One region of the Cytobacillus pseudoceanisediminis genome, then DNA from elsewhere that is predicted to be linked to it. Evidence: riboswitches for the same ligand, from Rfam matches in the RefSeq annotation. Region 1 holds a riboswitch; each other region holds the start of a gene.
The links. Region 1 has a riboswitch for S-adenosylmethionine ahead of metK (methionine adenosyltransferase). Riboswitches for the same ligand answer to the same signal wherever they lie in the genome.

Region 1 (5,190 bases):
TATTCGTTCGAGCTTGAAGACTTATAAAATGAAATATAAAAAAGGAATTGCTGCTAAGCTGCAATTCCTTTTCTATATTATGCGATTGGTCCGCCTTTTTCTTCGATTTCAGAAGAAACGCTTGTGAACTTCTTGAAGTTCTCACGGAATTTTGCAGCGAGTTCTTTTGCCTTTGCTTCATAAGCAGCCTGATCTGCCCATGTTTTGTTTGGCTGAAGAACTTCGTCAGGCACACCCGTAACGTGCTGCGGAATTTCCAATCCGAAAATTTCGTCTTTGACTGTTTCTACGTTGTTTAGTTCGCCTTCAAGTGCAGCTTCCACCATAGCACGAGTGTAAGCAAGTTTCATGCGTTCACCGACTCCGTACTCTCCGCCAGTCCATCCTGTGTTTACCAGGAAGACTTTTGCATTATGCTCATCGATCTTCTCGCCAAGCATTTCAGCATAACGGTTTGCAGGAAGCGGAAGGAAAGGTGATCCAAAGCAAGTTGAGAACGTTGCCTGCGGTGAAGTGATGCCGCGCTCAGTTCCTGCCAGCTTGGAAGTATATCCGCTTAAGAAATGGTACATTGCCTGCTCTTTTGACAGTTTAGAGATTGGAGGCAATACGCCAAATGCGTCAGCTGTTAAAAATACGATTGTATTAGGATGTCCGGCAATGCTTGGGTCAACAATATTATCGATGGCCTGAAGCTGGTAAGCCGCACGTGTATTTTCAGTTAAAGTGCTGTCATCGTAATCAGCAACCCGAGTTTCGCTGTTTACTACCACATTTTCCAATACAGCCCCAAATCGGATAGCATCAAAAATTTGCGGTTCTTTCTCACGGGATAAGTTAATGCATTTCGCATAGCAGCCGCCTTCAATATTGAAGACGCCATTTGCTGACCAGCCATGCTCGTCATCCCCAATCAGCTTGCGGTTAGGGTCTGCAGATAAGGTTGTTTTCCCTGTTCCGGATAAGCCGAAGAATAAAGCAACATCTCCTTCACGACCAACGTTCGCGGAACAGTGCATAGGAAGGATCCCGTTTTCTGGAAGCATATAGTTCATAACAGAGAAAATGGACTTTTTCATTTCGCCTGCATATTCAGTACCACCGATTAAAACAGTACGGCGCTCGAATGAAATGATGATAAATGTTTCGGACTTTGTGCCGTCAACTGCAGGGTCTGCTTTGAAATTAGGAGCAGAAATGACTGTGAACTCTGCTTGATGATCCAATAGCTCGTCTTCTGCCGGACGAATGAATAACTGATGTGCGAAAAGATTGTGCCAGGCATATTCATTAATTACCTGGATTGGCATGCGGTGCTTTTTATCTGCGCCTGCGAAGCCTTTGAAAACAAATACTTCTTCTTTTTCTTTTAAGTAGTTGATTACTTTATTATAAAGATTAGAGAATGCTTCTTCAGAGATAGGCTGGTTTACGCTGCCCCAATCCATTTTATCTTTATTTGATGCTTCTTCAACAATGTATTTATCTTTAGGAGAACGTCCTGTATACTTTCCTGTAGTAGCGCGTACGGCGCCAGTAGAGGTAAGGGACCCTTCATTGCGGTTTAAAACTTTTTCCACAAGCTGAGGAACGGATAATTGCACTTGAATGTTGCTGCCATTTAATAATTCGCTCAATTCGTTTGATATGCTTACAGAGTTCATCTGATGAATACCTTCCTTTTTTCCGATTTTTTTATGAAAGTGATTACATCTCGAAATTAGTATAACACATTAAAACGATTAGTCTATACTATTACGAAACTTTTTTATTCATGTTATAAAAATGTCATAATTGGACATGCAATTCCACTTTAATCACCTTATAACTGATATATGTTAATATAGAAGAAAGTGTTAATTTTAACATGGGACTGATCTAAAATGAAGACAATTGCCCTCTATGATGAAACTTGTTCTTTATGCAAGGAAACAAAGAAGATATTTAAAAAACTTGATTGGCTGAATAAAGTGGTATGGATTTCTCTGCAGGAGTATGAAAAAATCCCGGATTCTCTCTCGTTTTCCAAGCATGACCTGCGCAGAGAGCTTCATATTATTACTCCATCGGGCGGTGTGAAAAAGGGTTATTCTGCAGTAAGGAGACTGCTGTTCCTCTTTCCTGCCTCCTTTTTAATCAGCCTCCTTTTATATCTCCCATTGACGCCAATACTGGGCGATCCGATCTACAAATGGATTGCTAAAAACAGGCATAAATTTCTAAAGAAAAAATGTGATGATGGAAGCTGTTCGCTGTAAGCATGGAGCATAATTTTCAATGCTGAAATTTTACTGTTAAAAATAATGAAAACTTGTTGACATGATTCGATAAAATACGGTATGATTCAACCTTGAACGGATACTCTCTTATCCCGAGCTGGTGGAGGGACAGGCCCTATGAAACCCAGCAACCTGCTAAACCTGCTAAAAGGCATTTATCAGCAAAGGTGCTAACCTGACGCAAGGACGTAATTCCTTGAACGATAAGAGTGAAAGGCGCGAATCGATTTGCTTTCAACCTTTTCACTATTGAGAAGGTTTTTTATTTTGCACAGGCAATGGGATGAACGGCTTTTGGAATGTACTATTTATGTGAGTTTTTAGCAGCTTGCAGAGAGGCATAAGAAAAGATGGATGCCTGGCTTTCTAGCCAGCGATGCCTATTTTTCTAATAAAAACTCCATGTTTATTTCATACTACTAAGGGAATGAGTTCCGTATCAAACAGAGATCCATGAAATGACAGGGAAAAGTTCTTTTCCGCTTCCCCATTTCTTAATTCTCGCTCAATTTTCTATTTATAAGGAGGAAGCCAGATGTCAACAAAGCGTCGTTTGTTTACTTCTGAATCAGTTACTGAAGGTCATCCGGATAAAATCTGTGACCAAATTTCTGATGCAATCTTAGATGCGATTTTAGCTAAAGATGCGAATGCCCGTGTTGCTGCAGAGACTTCTGTAACAACTGGACTTGTATTAGTTGCAGGTGAAATCACAACATCTACATACGTAGATATTCCAAAAATCGTTCGTGAAACGGTAAAAGAAATCGGTTATACCCGTGCTAAATATGGTTTCGATTCCGAAACATGTGCAGTTTTAACTTCCATTGATGAGCAGTCAGCAGATATTGCAATGGGTGTTGACCAGGCTCTTGAAGCAAGGGAAGGACAAATGAGTGATCAGGAAATCGAAGCAATCGGTGCAGGGGACCAGGGTTTAATGTTCGGTTTTGCATGCAACGAAACGAAAGAGCTAATGCCTCTTCCGATTTCTTTAGCACATAAACTTTCCCGCCGTCTGACTGAAGTTCGTAAAGAAGAAATTCTTCCTTACCTTCGTCCGGACGGAAAAACTCAGGTAACGGTTGAGTATGATGAAAATGACAAGCCAGTCCGCATTGACACAATCGTTATTTCTACCCAGCATCACCCTGAGATCAGCCTGGAGCAAATCCAGCGCAATCTTAAGGAGCATGTTATTAACCCGGTTGTTCCCAAAGAACTAATCGATGAGAATACAAAGTATTTCATCAACCCAACAGGACGTTTTGTAATCGGCGGACCTCAAGGGGATGCAGGCCTGACTGGACGCAAAATCATTGTTGATACTTACGGCGGATATGCCCGTCATGGCGGAGGCGCGTTCTCCGGTAAGGATCCTACAAAGGTTGACCGCTCTGCTGCTTATGCTGCTCGTTATGTAGCGAAGAACCTTGTGGCAGCAGGTTTAGCTGAGAAAGTGGAAGTTCAGCTTGCTTATGCGATTGGTGTAGCACAGCCAGTGTCGATTTCTGTTGATACATTCGGAACAGGCAAAGTCGATGAAGATGTACTAGTTGATCTAGTTAGAAAGCACTTTGATCTTCGCCCTGCAGGAATTATTAACATGCTTGGCCTTCGCCGCCCAATTTACAAGCAGACAGCTGCTTACGGACACTTCGGACGTACAGATGTTGATCTTCCTTGGGAGCGTACGGACAAAGCTGAAATCCTTCGCTCTGAAGCTTAATAGAAAAGCGGAAGCTCTTTGGCCATCCCCGATACTTTAAGGGGGAGACAAAAATATAAAAAGCGGGAGTTGCATTAATCAATGTAACTCCCGCTTTCTTTTTGCGTCATTATACATAAAGGGTGTTTATTCACTTTTCGGTCTTTATGCTCTTTAGTCGTTTATAATTATATGTTATCGTATAAACTTCGGATAATGGCTTAATTTTCCGTGCATATTTTTTATATTCCACGTGCTAATTATAAATGATTAGTGGTAGTATTATAGGGTATGTTTTCTAAGAAAAAGGAGCCGTTAAGGCTGTATCTAAATATTGAGAAAAGAATGGAGTAGGTGACGTACATAATGTGTGGTTTTATTGGTTGTGTACATGAAAAAGCACAAAATTACCGTGACGCAGATAAAGAACAGTTCCAAAATATGAATGATATCATTACCCATCGGGGTCCCGATGATTCAGGATACTATTTTGATGACCATATTCAATTCGGCTTCCGCCGGCTGAGCATTATCGATATCGAAAGCGGACACCAGCCGCTGACATACGAGAATGAGCGTTATTGGATTATCTTTAATGGTGAAATCTATAACTATGTGGAACTTCGTGAAGAACTTCTCAAAGCTGGATTAAGCTTTGAAACAAGCTCCGATACAGAAGTCATAATTGCCCTTTACAGCCATATGAAAGAAAAGGCTGTTGAAAAATTGCGCGGTATGTTTGCGTTTGTCATTTGGGATAAACAGGAACAGTCTCTATATGGAGCCAGAGATCCATTTGGGATTAAGCCTTTCTTTTATTACGATAAGGGAGACCGCACGTTCTTTGGATCAGAGAAGAAGAGCATTCTTTTGGCTCTTCAAAATGATGTATTAAACTATGACTCCCTCCAGCATTATCTGACCTATCAGTTTGTGCCTGAGCCAAACACGATGTCAGAGGGAATCCATAAGCTTGAGCCTGGCCATTATTTTACTAAAAAAATTGGTGCTCAAATGGATATTAAGCGATATTGGAAAGCTGCTTTCCATCCAGTGCAGAAGTCAGAAGCTGATTTCACGAAAGAAATTAGAGATGTTTTGTTCGACTCAGTCAAAATGCATATGCGTGCCGATGTTCCGGTAGGTTCATTTCTTTCAGGCGGAATAGATTCTTCCATCATTGCTTCCATTGCGAAAGAATTC
Region 2 (5,190 bases), 210 kb from region 1:
TTTATGCTTTCGCATTTAGTTTTACATCTAAAATCTTAACACTCACCATATACCCCGCACAAAGCGGAAAAAACCTGATTTTTTTAGCAAAATAAGGAACGAGAACCCATGAGGCGCTTTCATAATGCGCATTCTTAAAATACTGGCCATATCCTCTGGATTAATGGTTGTTTCAATAATTTTCTGAAATTACCATAAAAAATAAAACTCCTGCTATTGAGCAGGAGCTGCTTATTAATGATTTTGCTGATTTAATTCTGTCATAGCCTCCTGGACAAGCGTAACCGCCTGGCTCATTGCGGCACCGCCGCCAAAAGCTGCAGTAACTCCTACTGCCTCTAGAATTTCTTCTTCTGACGCACCTTGATCGATGCATCCTTTCGTATGATAAATAATGCAATATTCATCCTGAGAATATAAGCTGATTCCAAGGGCAATCAGCTGCTTCTCCTTTTGGGATAAAACCCCTTCCTTAAAACAGGCTTCTGTAAAAGCATTATAATGCTGTGCTAAATCAGGCATTTTTTCAGTGAAAACACCCAATCCAACTTTATAGTCATGAAGGGCTGCTTCTATCGAGTTTGAAGGTTCATGATAATGTTCCATTCGGCTTCACTCCATTTCGAAATAGTTTCAAGGTTAGTATGTTTGATTACTATTCAATCTATACGGGAAGCGGGCCTGAGATATGGCAATTAAAGCGGAAGCGCCCTGCCCACTCCCGACCTTCGAGGAGGCAGGCGCTAGAACTGGACTGTTATCGACGTTCAAAAATTATACCTATACTATAAAAAAAACAGGCGCATAGACGCCTGCTTTTTTAACTCTTACTCAGATACCGGTACAACGGCACCTTCATATTTTTCAAGAATGAAATCCTGAATTTCTTTAGAACGAAGCACTTCTACAAGAGCTTTAATTCCTTCTTTTTCTTCATCGCCTGAGCGGACAGCAATTACATTTACGTATGGGGAATCTTTGTCTTCAATTGCAATTGAATCCTTAAGAGGATTCAATCCGGCATCAATTGCATAATTGGAGTTGATCAGGACTGCATCCCCTTCTTCATTATTGTAGATTTGAGGAAGAAGTGAAGCTTCATATTCAGTATCAAACTTTAACTTTTTAGGATTGTCTTTAATATCTTCCAGAGTTGCTTCGGTTTTTTCTACATCTTCATTTAAAGTAATAAGTCCCTCTGCTTCAAGCATGGAAAGTATACGGCCATGGTCTGCTACTGAGTTGCTCATGATGATAGATGCACCCTCAGGAAGTTCGTCAAGGCTCTTATATTTTTGAGAATATACTCCGATTGGCTCGATATGAATTCCGCCTGCATTTGTAAAATCATATCCATGTTCAGCTTTCTGTGACTCAAGGTAAGGAATGTGCTGGAAATAGTTTGCATCCAGCTCCTTAGACTCAAGAGCCTGGTTTGGCAATACATAATCCTGGAATGGTACAACATCAAGTTCAAAGCCTTTTTCTTCAAGTAATGGCTTTGCCTCTTCAAGGATTTCAGCGTGTGGGACGTTGGAAGCCCCTACTGTAATTTTAGTGCTTTCTTTACTTTCTCCGCCTTCACCGGCATTGCCGTCTTCTTCTGACGTTCCGCAAGCTGCAAGAACAAGTGCTACTGCAAGTGCAAGAGCAAGTGATAACCATTTTTTCATATGAATCTCTCCTTAACGTTTGTCTAATTTAGTTGTTATGATATCTCCAATAAACTGGATGATAAATACGATGATTAGAATAATGACAGTCGCCATAAGCGTCACATCACTGCGGCTCCTCTGGAATCCTTCCAGGTAAGCAAGGTTTCCAAGTCCGCCAGCACCGATGACACCGGCCATGGCCGTGTAGCCAACAAGCGCGATGGCTGTAACGGTAATTCCTGAAACAAGGGCGGGCATTGATTCCGGAAGCAGAACCTTCCAGATAATCGTGCTTGTTTTTGCCCCCATAGACTTGGCCGCTTCAATTACACCTTTATCTATTTCCCTCAAGCCTATTTCCACCATACGGGCATAAAAAGGGGCGGCACCAATAATTAATGCAGGCAGTGCTGCATCTTCCCCGATCATTGTTCCTAGAAGAAACTTGGTAAATGGAATCAATAACACGATCAGAATAATAAACGGAATTGAGCGGAATATATTGACGAAAGCAGAAATAACTTTATTAATTGCTGCGTTTTCCCAGATGTTACCCTTGGAAGTCAGGAAGAGCAGCAATCCCAGAATTGCACCTAAAATAAAAGTTGCGAGAACAGAAATAGCTGTCATATATAGGGTTTCCATTGTAGCTTCCCACATGGAATCCCATTTCACATTTGGAAACCATTCGTTAAGCATTGGAAATCACCTCCACGCCAACCTGCTGAGAATGAATAAATTCAATGGCTTTTGCAACTTCCTCTGCTTCTCCATCAACATGGATGAATAAAGTACCGTAAGAACCATTCTGTGTCTGGGAAATCTTTCCTTGAAGGATATTTACGGTTACCTGGAAATTACGGATCAGGTTTGTAATCAACGGCTGTTCAGCTGATTCGCCGACAAACCCTAATTGCACTACTTTTCCTTTTGGATACAAATCGACCAGATGATCAATCGTTTCCTTAGTTTCTTCAGGCTCTGTCACCTGCTGTACAAACCGCTTTGTAATCACAGCTTTGGGATTCCTAAATACATCCAATACAGGCCCGATTTCAACAATTCGGCCGCCTTCCATGACTGCAACCCGATGGCAGATTTTACGGATAACGTGCATTTCATGAGTAATTAGGACAATCGTTAAGCCCAGACGCTCATTGATGTCAACAAGCAGCTCCAAAATGGAATCTGTAGTCTGCGGATCAAGTGCAGATGTCGCCTCATCACAAAGCAGTACTTTTGGATTGTTGGCAAGGGCTCTAGCAATTCCAACCCTTTGTTTTTGACCGCCGCTGAGCTGGGAAGGATAGGCATCTTCTCTTCCTTCGAGGCCAACGAGTTTAATGAGCTCGTCTACCCTTTTCAGCCTTTCCTGCCGGGAAACACCAGCAATTTCAAGCGGAAAAGCGATATTCTCTCTTACCGTTCTCGACCATAATAGGTTGAAATGCTGGAAGATCATGCTTATTACCTGACGCGCTTTTCTTAGCTTGCTTCCCTTTATCTTTGAAACCTCATTTCCTGCAACTGTCACACTGCCATGGGTAGGAAGCTCCAGCCCATTCAGCATGCGGATCAAGGTACTTTTACCTGCACCGCTATATCCGATAACTCCGAAGATTTCTCCTTCCTTTACTTCCAGGTTTACATTGTCAACAGCTTTTACCTGGCCTTTTTTTGAAGAGAAAATCTTCTGTACATCTTTTATAGAAATCAACGTGAATTGTCACCTCTTTAATCGAAAGATACAGATTATAATTATTAGACTGCTTATATTCCCCTATTTTTTACTCCTTATAGGCTTTCATGCGCTAAAAGCAAAAATGCCTTTCTGCACATGAGCAGAAAGGCATTAAAAATTAAGTCCTTTCTCTCATCTGTCAAAGCTATGCTTTGAGTGAATTGGCACCATTTCAAATAATTGACGGTTGCCGGGCTTCATAGGGCACTTCCCTCCACCTCTCTTGATAAGAGCGTAACGATTTATATTCAATTAATATTTTAATAAATTAAGCAGTTTATTAATTACGTTTGCTATCGTATCATAGCCATCAAAAAGGTGTCAACGAAGAAATTTTAAACTTTCGGAAAAAAATGAATGGTAAATTTTCCTTTATGCTTTTGCAGAAAGTGATGTAATGCCTGCAGCTGCTTCGATCGCCTGTTCCAGATCTTCAATCAAATCTTCCGCATTCTCGATTCCGATAGAAATTCGAATTAGATCCTCCGGCACTCCCGCAGCTTTTAAACCTTCTTCATCAAGCTGCTGGTGAGTTGTACTTGCAGGGTGGATAATCAGGCTCTTTGCATCCCCGACATTTGCCACATGTGCCCAAAGCTTCAGGCTGTTTATTAGCTTGGCACCTGCTTCTCTTCCGCCAGCAATTCCAAACACAACCACAGCTCCTGCTCCTTTCGGCATGTATTTATCCGCCAATTTTTTATCCGGATGGCTTTCATTTCCAGGATACAGGACCCAATTAACAGCTGGATGCGCCTCTAGATACTCCACTACTTTTTTCGTGTTGGCAACATGCTCTTTCATCCGTACATGCAAAGTTTCAAGCCCCAATGTGAATTGAAATGCACTTTGCGCACTCATAGCAGGCCCTAAGTCTCTCAAAAGCTGTACGCGTGCTTTGATAATATAAGCCGCCTCGCCAATTGCTTCGCTATAGACAATATCATGGTAGCTGGGATCTGGCTCTGTAAAGCCCGGGAACTTATGGGAATTCCAGTCAAATTTTCCTCCGTCTACAATAATTCCTCCCATTGTTGTTCCATTGCCGAGCAGCCATTTAGTCGCAGAGTGTATAACAATGTCAGCCCCATGTTCGATCGGCCTGCATAGATAAGGTGTAGCAAAAGTGTTATCGACAATCAGCGGCACACCATTCTCGTGTGCAATTGCTGCTACCTTTTCAATATCCAGGATTTTTAAGCTTGGGTTCCCTATCGTTTCGGCAAAGATGGCCTTTGTTTTATCTGTAATCGCGTTACGGAAATTTTCCGGCTCTTTTGGATCAACCAGTTTCACTTTAATTCCATACTTGGGAAGTGTGACTGCAAACAAATTATAAGTACCGCCATATAAATTGGACGCAGCAATAATTTCATCCCCTGCTTCAGCTATGTTTAAAATGGCAAGCGTAATGGCAGATTGTCCGCTTGCAAGAGCCAGGGCACCAACTCCTCCTTCAAGCAAGGCCACTCTTTCCTCAAATACACTTACAGTCGGATTATGTATCCTGCTATAAATATATCCTGGCTCTTTAAGAGCAAAGAGATCTGCAGCGTGATCTGTATTCTTGAACTGGTAAGCATTGTTCTGGTAAATCGGTACCGCCCTTGCGCCAGTTACAGGGTCTGGCTTCAGTCCCCCATGCACTCCAATTGTTTCAAAACGGTATTTTTTTTGTTTATCAGTCATTGCTTTCTCTCCTCTATAAAAATTTTAGTATTTCTTATCGAAAAACTAAGAAAAATGCAAGGTGCCTGGAGCTAGACAGTTATCAAATTTCAAAGAAAAAAGTCT
Region 3 (5,190 bases), 2.5 Mb from region 1:
GTTCATTACTAAGAAAAGCGAGAACTGGCGCCAACTAAAAAAAGAATCCTCAACGGATCCTTTTTTTCTTCCCTATTATATGTTCAATCTATGTGCTTGGAATTTTAAAATTATACAACAGCTTTCTTCCATAAGAGAATCATTTCCCGGAAGGAAATCCTCATTCTTTTCTTTTGTTCCTTCTCTCTTTTAACGACGCATTGATATTCAAAAATTAATTGATCAAGTTCCTGGCTGCAGCGAACCGTTTCCTGGCTCGCCATTCCATTTTTCTTGGCCGTTTCTATCATTGTTTCCCTTTTTTGCTGAATTTCAGTCAGCAGCTGTATTCTTTTATAGCGCAACTTTCTTCCTCCTACTCCTATCCCTTTATCCGATATAAATGTGTCTACTTGAAGCATTATTACAAGAATTTCTATAAATGTAAATAGATTCGCAATATTAGACAATCTTTTTCCGAATTTATTTTTATCGACATCAATTTCAATTCGCCCTCATGGGGTTTCGACACATTCTGCTAAATTTATTATGTGGCATCAACGGGATTTGATAAAAAAATCGCAAGACCATAATATGTTAAAAAAATATCCAATTGTTATAGCAGGAAAATAAAAACCCAATGCCGGGGGCAATGGGTGGGTCATTAAATTATTGATGAACTTCCTTTTTTCATAAATTGGCACCCATCCTTCTGCGGTAACAAAAATCCGGATGGCTACTACTTTTCGATCCTCCTGAAGAGTAAAATAATGACGGATGTTTTCGGGTACGGATATTAAATCGCCAGGATTCAGGAATACTTCAAAGAACTCTCCATCTTTTCCTTGTATAATAAAGACTCCATGACCGCTGACAATAAATCTCACCTCATCATCTGTATGATGATGCTCCTGCTGGAAATTCTGAAGAAGCTGTTCTAAATTCGGCGTATTCTCTGAAAGGGAAATTACATCCTGTGCCTTATATCCTCTTCGATCAGAAATATCCTTAATTTCTTCAGCAAATGCAGCCAGAATTTCTTGTTTCTCATCATCGGAAAGTAAATATTTTTCCTGCAGATTTTCAGGCAATTTATCTATTGCCCATTGCTCATAGATAACCTCCTGCTTTTCCAGAAAAGCAGCAACCTCTTCCTGATTCCTAATTTCTTTTTTGAATTTTTCAGTACGATATATGCCAATCTAATCATTCCTCTCTATTATAATTTTTTCTCGCATGATTTAATAACAGCAGTTCATATATTAAACTACTTTAATTAGCTGATCGGGCTTATATGCCAGGAGCCTTAACTGATAACGGAACAGAAACTCTGAAGCCTCAAGGATCTTTTTAGCCTCAAAGGAGGTTCTGCCCCATACTGTAATTCCATGATTTCTTATCAAGACGGTACCTGAATCTTCATGTACATGGGAAGAAAAACACTTTGCCAGCGTTGGAATATGCGCATGATTCGGAATAATCGGAATCTCGAGAACAGCATCTTCCTCCCACTTATCAAATGCTTTAATCAGCTCTTGCCCTTTAAATGTAACCGCCGCCTGATCACCATAAATTTCTGAAATGACATTATTGTCAATCGTATGTACATGAAGACTGCATTCAGCTTTCGTTCTTCGATATATCTCAGAATGCAGAAGTGTTTCAGCAGAAGGCTTTAAATGTGTTTCCCCTGCCGGGTGTCCATATTCATCAACAAGGAGAAAGTCTTCATCAGTGCGTTTCCTTTTATCCTTTCCGCTTGCTGTTACGAGGAATTGAAGGGGATGTGAGCTGACCTTAATGGCCAGATTTCCGCTTGTTCCCATAAACCAGTCCCTTTCTGCAAGCTCTTCCTTAATATCTGCAAGCTCATTCCATTTTTCCCCAACTCTGCTCATACCCTCACCTCATTTAATCTTTTTAAAAGCTCAATGCAATCATAGAATGTTTCAAAGGCAGAATGATTTAGGTTCATCTCTTTGCTTTTCTCCAGGAGCAGATCTCTGGCAATGACAAAGTCTGCCTGTTTGGCAGCCTCCAGATCGGTTACTGAATCTCCGATCACCACTTTAAAGGTGTTCTCATCCACCAGTTTCCTCATAATAGAAGGCTTGCAGCAGCCGCAATTCTTATTGCATTTTTCATCGCAGCTATGGGGCCATAAGATATTAATTGTATCGCCGCTAAAATCAGAACTATTGCAGAACACCTCTTCAAAGGGTCCATACTTATCCAGTACAGGAGCCACAAAAAAATCTATTCCTCCGCTGACTATATAAAGCGGTATTTTTTCTTTTTCCAGATAATCGATAAATGGCTGAAATCCCTCTCTTACTCTTGCATTTTCTAAGATGAAATCGGTGATAGCATCTTTCAGACTGCTTGGCAGAAGGGAAAACATCTTTCCTACTCCTTCTTGAATGGTAATTTCCTGTCCCAGAACTTGATTTTTTATCCCCTCCCATTGAGAAGGAGCAAAGTGCTTCATGATATGAATGATGTTATCGTTTTCGGTAATAGTTCCATCAAAATCACAAAATACCGCCACTTTAGCCATTCTTTACAGCCACCTCTTTGTACCCCCACAGATCAATCGCTTTTTTTAATTCAGGGAAGTTTGATGGAGCATCTGTTAAAGAAGCCCCATTTAAAATTAAATCTATTGCCTGGCGGAATGCCAAACCGCCTCCTCTTGCCCCATCCGGATGCCCATGTACGCCACCTCCGGCATTAATTACACTGTCTATTCCGAAGTCTTCGAAAAGCAAAGGTACAAGACCCGGATGGATGCCGGCTGATGGAACCGGAAAGGTTCTTTTGCAGAAATCATTCCTAGTCAGGGTATCCCCAATTGATAAGGCCAGAGTTTTTTCAAGGGCAACCGATCCATAAGGTGAAGGGAATAGAGAAAAGTCTGCGCCTGCATACCTGAGGAGTTTGCCTAAAAGCAAAGGATAGGAAATCCCATAAACACTTGAAGCAGAAAGAGCTCCACTAACTGCAGGATGTGCCATGATAGGCAGCCCTATCTCATCATCTTCTCTTAATGACTGCAAAACATCGAGCCCATACGAGAATACGTTGAAGAGAAGAAGATCTGCACCAAGTCTGGATGCTTTCCTTGCCTTATCTTTTAAATCAAAAGACCTGCCTGTTAAATTCACAGCATATAGGGTACGGTGGCCTGTTTCCTCATAAACCTGCCTTAGCACTTCTTTGCCTTCGGTTATCCGGGCTTCAAAAGGTGTAAGGCGGTTTTCAAATAGAATTTCATCATCTTTTACAAGGTCGATGCCGCCAAGGGCCTGTTCCCTCAGCTGCGAAGTTAAAAAATCCATGTCTTTGCCCAGCACCCCTTTGAAGATGCTCATCAGAAGGGGTCTATCATATACATTCAGTTTTTCCCTCAGTCCGTCAATCCCGAATCGTGGCCCAGGAAAAAAGCTTTTAAGTTCATTGGAAAACTGTAAATCTAACAATTTAATCTTTCCATCCAATGATAGTTTTCCAAAGACTGTTGTTAATATTGCCGGTAAATCAGGACTGAAATTAACAGTTGGATAGGCAATCTTAATGACTGCGGCTGTTTCCTTTTTTCTTCATCTTTAGTATAGTCTTCAACAGAAACGACCCTGCCTTTATGCTTTTCCAGCTGCTGTTTTTCTAGTTCCGGCAAATGGGTCCATGACCCGACCGTTAAGCCTAAAGCGATCTCCTCGGCCTTTTTCTCCGGGTTATGTTTTTCATCATGAACCAGATACGTTGCAATAATTTCACTCATGTATATTCTTCCTTTCAAAAATCAAAGAATGAAAACAATAAAAAACCTCTTCAAATAAGAAGAGGTTAGGATAGCAATCTAACATCTTCTTATCTTTCAGCTATAAGCTGCAAGATTTAGCACCGTGCTCATGTATAAGTCGGTTGCCGGGCTTCATAGGGCTAGTCCCTCCGCCTGCTCTTGATAAGAAAACGAAACGAGTATTCAGTTAATTTAGAATTAAAATTTAATTAGAATTATGACAGTGCTTAATATTTTTGTCAATTGAATTATGAGAAAAATTTAAAATAAATTTAATTTTTTTATTCTGCCCACTGCTTCTTTAAGTCTCTCCTCAGATGTCAGTAAACCCGCTCTCACATACCCTTCTCCAAAATCACCAAATCCGATGCCTGGTGCAACCGCAATATGCGCTTTATCCAAGAGATAGTCAGCAAACTCTTCCGATGTAAATTGTTCAGGGACCTTGAGCCATGCAAAAAAAGAGCCTTTAGGAGCTTGAACATTCCAGCCGATTTCCCTGAGGCCAGAGATGAATGTATTACGTCTGGATTCGTATATGGAATTCAATTCTTTAACACAATCCTGTGGTCCTGACAGAGCAACTGCTGCAGCTTCCTGAACAGCACCAAACAAGCTGACGTATAGATGATCCTGCATAAGGTTCAGTGCTGCGATGACACTTGCATTTCCAGCTGCAAATCCAACTCTCCAGCCTGCCATATTAAATGTTTTTGAAAGTGTATAAATTTCAATTCCGACCTCTTTTGCCCCTTCTGCCTGAAGAAAGCTTTCAGGCTTTATGCCGTCAAAACCAATTCCTCCATATGCAAAATCATGGACGATGCAAATACCATGGCTTCTGCTCAAATCAACTGTTTCTTGAAAAAGTCCTTGTTTGCCACTGCTCCAGTGGGATTATTTGGATAATTAAGGAACATCAGTTTGGCTGCATTAAGCTGGTCTGCTGACAATTCACTGTATACTGGCAGGAAGTTATTTTCTTCTCTTAGAGACATTGTCACCATTTTTGCTTTGGCAAGTGCAACACCTGACCAATAATCAGGATATCCCGGGTCCGGAACCAATACGCTGTCCCCAGGGTTTAAAAGGCATTGAGGGATTTCAACCAATCCTGCTTTACCACCAAAAAGGATGGCTATTTCGGTTTCAGGATCCAATTCAACATTAAATTCCCTTTTATAAAAGTCAGCAGCTGCCTTTTTAAATACGGGAAGCCCTGGAAAGGGGAATATTTATGGTTTTGCGGATTATCGGCTGCACTTTGAAGACTCTTGACAATATGCTCTGGTGTAGGCATGTCAGGATTGCCCTGTCCAAGATTGATGACATCATGCCCTTGTTGGAGTTTTCTCCCCACTTTGGCTGTCAAAGATGCAAAAAACTGTTTAGGCAGACTTTTCAAAAGA

Region 2: linked by a shared signal. The riboswitch ahead of M5V91_RS25720 (methionine ABC transporter ATP-binding protein) and the one ahead of metK (methionine adenosyltransferase) in region 1 are both predicted to bind S-adenosylmethionine.
Region 3: linked by a shared signal. The riboswitch ahead of mtnW (2,3-diketo-5-methylthiopentyl-1-phosphate enolase) and the one ahead of metK (methionine adenosyltransferase) in region 1 are both predicted to bind S-adenosylmethionine.

Annotation. Positions count from the first base shown of each region.
Region 1 is NZ_CP097349.1:5,022,418-5,027,607, forward strand. It holds gene pckA (phosphoenolpyruvate carboxykinase (ATP)) at 78-1,664, opposite strand; gene M5V91_RS26860 (thiol-disulfide oxidoreductase DCC family protein) at 1,884-2,258, shown strand; SAM riboswitch class I at 2,364-2,489, shown strand; gene metK (methionine adenosyltransferase) at 2,815-4,008, shown strand; gene asnB (asparagine synthase (glutamine-hydrolyzing)) at 4,354-5,190, shown strand, end outside.
Region 2 is NZ_CP097349.1:4,817,002-4,822,191, reverse strand. It holds gene M5V91_RS25735 (carboxymuconolactone decarboxylase family protein) at 235-606, opposite strand; gene M5V91_RS25730 (MetQ/NlpA family ABC transporter substrate-binding protein) at 828-1,673, opposite strand; gene M5V91_RS25725 (methionine ABC transporter permease) at 1,686-2,354, opposite strand; gene M5V91_RS25720 (methionine ABC transporter ATP-binding protein) at 2,347-3,372, opposite strand; SAM riboswitch class I at 3,526-3,629, opposite strand; gene M5V91_RS25715 (O-acetylhomoserine aminocarboxypropyltransferase/cysteine synthase family protein) at 3,769-5,085, opposite strand.
Region 3 is NZ_CP097349.1:2,479,503-2,484,692, forward strand. It holds gene M5V91_RS13285 (aspartyl-phosphate phosphatase Spo0E family protein) at 111-344, opposite strand; partial or broken gene M5V91_RS13290 (1,2-dihydroxy-3-keto-5-methylthiopentene dioxygenase) at 666-1,181, opposite strand; gene M5V91_RS13295 (methylthioribulose 1-phosphate dehydratase) at 1,242-1,877, opposite strand; gene M5V91_RS13300 (2-hydroxy-3-keto-5-methylthiopentenyl-1-phosphate phosphatase) at 1,874-2,536, opposite strand; partial or broken gene mtnW (2,3-diketo-5-methylthiopentyl-1-phosphate enolase) at 2,529-3,760, opposite strand; SAM riboswitch class I at 3,847-3,950, opposite strand; partial or broken gene M5V91_RS13310 (pyridoxal phosphate-dependent aminotransferase) at 4,043-5,081, opposite strand.